DNA from 2 places in the Yersinia massiliensis genome. Region 1 is predicted to be linked to the other one. Evidence: predicted binding sites of a transcription regulator. Region 1 holds the regulator's gene; the other holds the start of a gene.

Region 1 (3,194 bases):
TGAAGAGCCGACCCACACCTCAGCCCTCTTTATCTGCGATAGGTGCAAGATAGTGACTGAACGTACTACGGTGGGTATCGAAGAAGCATTGGCACAATTAGCAAAACAGTCTGGTTTTACGCTGCGTCATAGTGTGGTTGAAGCGCATGGTTTATGTGCTGAATGCGGGGTAATCGAAGCGTGTGAAAGCCATGATCATTGCGATCATGACCACTCAATTGTGGCAAAAAAGAAGTGATTGAGGCAAAAGAGAGCAACGCCCAAGAATCTCGTTTAAGCTGTCGTCGATATCACGGCAGCCTTATTTTTAATATTAGCCATGACCAGCAAATATGAGACACATCCTTGTGTCGCGTCGATACAAACAATCATTCCAATGAAAATCCTAATATAGACTCTATTATTAACATGCATCATCAAAGATGATTGAATAATAAATTTAGTTAAACAACCGATATGAGGCTTATTTAATTAATAGTGATTATTCTAGCATGCAGAAATTCGAATCATTTGTATCGATATCAGATTAATTCCATTTAGTGATGTGACTACCAGCGATATTTGCTGTGGTCTTCCCAGGCCTTCACTTCTTTCTCAGCCTGCTCTTTCTGATAGCCGTATTTCTCCTGGATTTTACCGACCAGTTGGTCACGCTTTCCTTCAATAACCGTCAGGTCATCGTCAGTCAGCTTACCCCATTTCTCTTTCACTTTACCTTTAAACTGCTTCCAGTTACCGTCAGCTTGATCTTTGTTCATGATATCTCCGTAATCTTTGGATTAGTCAGTTTATTTAATTCAACACGATAAATATTTTCCATATTAATAAGCATCTAACGCCATCTATATAAACTAATAATTTATAGTTATTAACTTATTTAAGCATCAGTAGAAATATTTATCGTAGGAATAACTATAGCAGAGGAGACTGATAATTAAAGGCTGGTTGATATTAATGACTGGATTTAGATCAAGAAAGCAAAAATAGCGACTGAGAATATTCAGTTAAAACAGCAGGTAATAATGTATTATCGGAATGCTCTCAATTTAAATATGATAAGAAAGATTGTAGGGAAATGGATAATATACCCTTCTGATGGGAAGGGTATATTGCGGTCAATTAATTCAGATCCAGTCCCCATTACGGATGACGCCAACAGCCAATCCCTCAATGGTGAAGCTTTGTTCGCGCAGATCAACGACGATCGGCTCAAACTCGCTGTTCTCTGGCAGCAGCTGTACGATGCTACCCTGCTTTTTAAGGCGTTTTACTGTCACTTCATCATCGATACGTGCCACAACCACTTGCCCGTTCCGCACATCCTGCGTTTTATGTACGGCTAGTAGATCGCCATCCAGAATACCGATATCTCTCATCGACATTCCATTAACCCGCAGCAGAAAATCTGCGCTCGGCTTAAACATTGAAGGATCAACTTTATAGTGCCCTTCGATGTGTTGCTGTGCCAGCAGTGGTTCACCTGCAGCAACCCGCCCAATCAGTGGCAGGCCCTCTTCTTCTTCCATCAGCAAACGAATGCCACGCGAAGCGCCAGAGACAATCTCTATCACGCCTTTACGGGCCAATGCTTTTAAATGCTCTTCAGCAGCGTTAGGAGAACGAAATCCCAGACGCTGCGCAATTTCAGCACGGGTCGGTGGCATACCAGTTTGCGCCAAGTGATCGCGCACCAGGTCATAAACCTCTTGCTGTCTGGTCGTAAGTGCTTTCATTCCGCCCCCTGTTTGTTTATACAGTTTTGCTGTGAGTATATACAGGTAAGCGGATATTGGGAACCAAAGAGTGAATAAAAACAGGGATTAATCACAGCTTAATTGTGTCCTGTTGTGAACTCGCCGCGGCTTTATGCGCCATAGCGTCAACTCAAATGGTGCCAAAGTACAGATATCCAGACAAAAATAGCCAGCAGAACAGCTAAAAACACGGCAGCAGAGCCCATATCTTTAGCCCTGCCGGATAGCTCATGAAACTCACTGCCGATACGGTCGACTACCGCTTCAATTGCACTATTGATAACTTCAATAATAATCACTAGAACAACGCTACCAATCAATAAAATGCGGGCTACAGCATCTAAATCTAGCCAGAACGCCAGTATGATAGCCACGAGCGCAACGACAGCCTCTTGGCGAAAAGCCGCTTCATTGTGCCAAGCTGCGATTAAGCCTTTCGCAGAATAACCCGCTGCTTTGTAGATTCGGGTTAGCCCTGTTAACTGATTTGCCATGTTTTATTGCCTTTATCTTAAGGAGATGATGATTTTTACCGCTTTCTGTTGTCTCATCACCACAGATCTAAAAACCAGTTTCTGGTATCCTTGCGATGAATTGCTAACAAGAGGCTTCAAGTTGTCATGTCAGGTTGGCGTAAAATATATTATAAGTTATTGAATTTACCACTTAAATTGTTGGTAAAAAGCAAGGTTATTCCGGCAGATCCTGTGACTGAGTTAGGGTTAGACCCATCTCGTCCAATTCTGTACGTTTTACCTTATAATTCCAAGGCAGATTTGCTGACTTTGCGAGCGCAATGTCAGGCACAAGATCTGCCCGACCCTTTGATTCCATTGGAAATTGATGGCGTACAACTCCCAAGCCATGTCTTTATCGATAATGGTCCAAGGGTCTTTCGCTATTACGCACCAAAACAAGAGTCAGTGAAGTTATTCCACGATTATTTGGATTTACATCGTAATAATCCGGAATTAGATATCCAGATGCTACCGGTTTCCGTGATGTTTGGTCGCTCACCTGGGCGCGAAGGTCACGGCACACCTCATCTGCGGGTATTGAACGGCGTTGAGAAGTTCTTTGCTGTCTTGTGGCTAGGCCGCGATAGTTTTGTCCGGTTCTCAACCACGGTGTCACTGCGCCGGATGGCCAGTGAGCATGGCACAGATAAAACAATCGCTCATAAACTGGCTCGCGTGGCGCGGATGCACTTCTCTCGTCAGCGTTTGGCGGCGGTCGGCCCAAGTTTGCCAGCCCGTCAGGATCTGTTCAATAAGCTGCTGGCCTCTAAAGCGATTGAAAAAGCCGTTGCCGATGAAGCGCGGACTAAAAAAATATCCCACGAGAAAGCACAGCAAAATGCCATTACGTTGATGGAAGAGATTGCGGCAAACTTCTCTTATGAAGCCGTACGTCTATCTGACAGGGTATTGAGCTGGACAT
Region 2 (3,194 bases), 2.3 Mb from region 1:
CCAGAACAGGAGAAGCTTAATAAGATCCCGCCTGGGCGTAGTAACTGTATTGCTAACATATTAATGTCTTTATAGCCACGGCAGGCGCTGGCCAATTGGCTTTTGTTTTCCACAAATTTTGGTGGGTCCATGATGATCATGTCAAACTTTTCCCCTTGCGTGCGGTAGTGGCGCAGCAGTTGGAACACATCATCGCGGACGAACTCAGCTTTGCTAAGATCTAACTGGTTCAGTTCTACATTCTGCTTCGCAATGTCTAACACGGATTGCGACGTATCGACACTGATAACTTGTTGGCAATTCCCCATTAGCGCAGCTACAGCAAAGGCACCGGTATAAGAGAAGCAGTTCAGAACGCGGCGACCTTCGGCATAATTACGTGCAGCGAGCCGACTATCACGCTGATCTAAATAAAAACCGGTCTTATGGCCGTGTTGGATATCAACCAGTATCTGCATACCGTTTTCGGTGATAGGTAACAGGGCTGGTGGCATTTCGCCGAGTACTGTCCCTTGGGTCAGTGGTAAACCCTCTTTTTTACGCACTGAAACATCAGAACGGTCATAGATAGAGCATTCTGGATAGCAGGCTTGCAGGGCGCTGATCAGCGTCGAACGTTGATATTCGGCACCGGCAGAGAGTAACTGCAAGACAAGGAAGTTTTGGAAACGGTCGATAGTGATACCGGGTAGGCCATCAGACTCACCGGCGATTAAACGGTAGCCATTCAAACCATCCCGTTGCGCCAGCCAATCTCGCCAGCTTTGTGCTTGCTGCAACCGGCGGATAAAGAATTCACGATCGACGACTTCATCTTGTTGGAACGTCCACACTCGTGCCAGGATTTGTGATTCAGGTGAATAGGCGGCACGTGCCAACCATTTGCCTTGGCTATCAAGGATATCAATGGTTTCACCGGGAAGGGCGCTGCCTTCAAGGCGCTGAACTGCCCCAGAGAAAATCCACGGATGGCGACGAAGTAAGGATTTTTCACGTCCTTTAGCAAGAAATAAGCGCATCATAATATTCTTTTAAAATCAAAATGTTATAATTGATAAGTCATTATCAATCAAAATAAGGTCACAATCATATAGCAATGTCATCCCACTCACTACCTCGACTATCCTGATACTTGGCTGTCATTTGGGCTGACTTGTGTCCTAGTCAATGTTGGGCGAACTCACCGCCTTTGGCGTCAGTATACAGCCTTGCGGCTAAACTTCGTATCTCATGGAATGATGGCGGCGACCCTTCCCACTCAACGCCTGATAATGGGCGCAAAAAACTTCCGGCTTAAAACTATCTTTCCTCAGTATCCAAAAACTTACCCGATCTCATCAATTTCATACTTCACAAGAAAAATCCTACCGATTAAACTGTATGCATATACAGTTGTATTGTAGGTGTGAATGATGATTTTTTACCCACTCTCCCCGTTGCGTGAAGTCGTTCTTATCCCGTTGTTTAACGAGACGATTCCGGCAGGTTTCCCAAGCCCTGCGGCAGATTATGTCGAACGACCATTGGATCTGAACGAGCTATGTATTGCTCACCCTGCAGCGACTTATTTCGTGCGCGTGTCGGGTCATTCAATGACGGGGGCGGGGATCTATGATGGTTCTCTGTTGGTGGTAGATCGGAGTATCACGGCACAACATGGAGATATTATTATTGCGTCTGTTGGTGGGGAGTTCACTGTAAAAAAACTGTGCTTACATCCTGTTGTACAGCTAGAGGCGATGAACCCCGATTATGCACCTATCGTTTTGAATGATAGTGGAGATGATTTAGAAACATTTGGTGTGGTGAGATACGTCATAAACGAGGCTACAAATGTTTGCCCTCGCTGACGTTAATTCTTTTATGCGTCCTGTGAGTCTGTATTCCGGCCAGACTTACAGGGGAAACCGATAATCGTCCTTTCAAACAACGATGGTTGTGTCATCGCGCGTAGCCGTGAAGCCAAATTAGTGGGTATTAAAATGGGTGAGCCGTATTTCAAGATGCGCAATCTGATCCAGAAATATGGTGTGGTGACATTCAGCAGCAACTATGAGCTTTATGCTGATATGTCTAATCGGGTTATGACTGTGTTGGAATCTATGTCGCCGGCCATGGAGATATATTCAATTGATGAGGCATTTCTGAACGTGTCTGGGGTCAATCATTGCATGAGTCTGGATCAGTTTGGTCGGGAAGTTCGGCAACGGGCACTACAATGGACAGGCCTCACTGTCGGTGTAGGAATTGCCCAAACTAAAACGCTGGCTAAGCTGGCAAATCATGCCGCCAAGCAGTGGAGTAAGACCGGTGGCGTGTTGGATTTATCCGATCCTGTCAGGCAGCGGAAATTACTTGCCATAACGCCAGTTCAAGATATCTGGGGTATTGGTCGTCGCATGGGTAAAAAGTTGAATCAGCTTGGCATCAACACGGCATTGCAGTTGGCTGACACTCATTCGCAGTTTGTGCGTAAAAACTTCAATGTCGTGCTAGAGCGCACCGTCAGAGAACTCAATGGTGAACAGTGTCTCGAGCTGGAAGAGTTCGCTCCGACAAAACAGCAGATTGTGTGTAGCCGGTCCTTTGGTGAGCGAATAACCCGTTATCAGGACATGCGCGAAGCTATCTGTGGGTATGCGGTGCGTGCGGCGGAAAAGCTGCGTGGTGAACATCAATATTGCAGGCATATATCAGCCTTTATCAAAACCAGCCCTTTTGCACCCAATGAACCTTACTATGGCAACATAGTGAGCACTAAGCTTCATATTCCCACACAGGATTCACGGGACATTATCGCTGCGGCATTGAGTTGCCTTGATGCGATATGGAAGGATGGTTATCGATATCAAAAAGGCGGGGTGATGCTGGGTGATTTCTACAGTCAAGGTATTGCCCAATTGGGGTTATTTGATGATAACCAGCCAAAAGCGAACAGTGCGGCGTTAATGGCAGCGCTAGATGAGATTAATCAATCGGGTAAGGGTAAGGTGTGGTTTGCTGGGCAGGGCATACAAAAGGGCTGGCAGATGAAACGCGAGATGCTATCGCCAGCTTATACCACCAGGTGGGCTGAATTACCGGTTGTGAGATGATGGTGATCAATCTTGCACGGATAGCCTGTTGAAGTGGGGATTTCGAGGCCATAATTGAGTTGGCTGCCAGCGAGGTAAAAGTGCGGTATTGCCGGAATA

The links. The regulator LexA, encoded in region 1, represses DNA repair genes until DNA is damaged. The targets are predictions, from matches to a motif close to TNCTGTATGTACATACAGNA.
Positions count from the first base shown of each region.
Region 2: a site for LexA is predicted at 1,375-1,394, ahead of umuD (translesion error-prone DNA polymerase V autoproteolytic subunit). Genes of this name have one in related genera too.

Region 1 covers NZ_CP028487.1:346,200-349,393, reverse strand. The annotation lists gene zur (zinc uptake transcriptional repressor Zur) at 1-238, shown strand, start outside; gene DA391_RS01580 (CsbD family protein) at 549-758, opposite strand; gene lexA (transcriptional repressor LexA) at 1,125-1,733, opposite strand; gene DA391_RS01570 (diacylglycerol kinase) at 1,880-2,248, opposite strand; gene plsB (glycerol-3-phosphate 1-O-acyltransferase PlsB) at 2,375-3,194, shown strand, end outside.
Region 2 covers NZ_CP028487.1:3,005,839-3,009,032, reverse strand. The annotation lists gene rlmI (23S rRNA (cytosine(1962)-C(5))-methyltransferase RlmI) at 1-1,025, opposite strand, end outside; gene umuD (translesion error-prone DNA polymerase V autoproteolytic subunit) at 1,413-1,850, shown strand; partial or broken gene DA391_RS14140 (Y-family DNA polymerase) at 1,834-3,095, shown strand.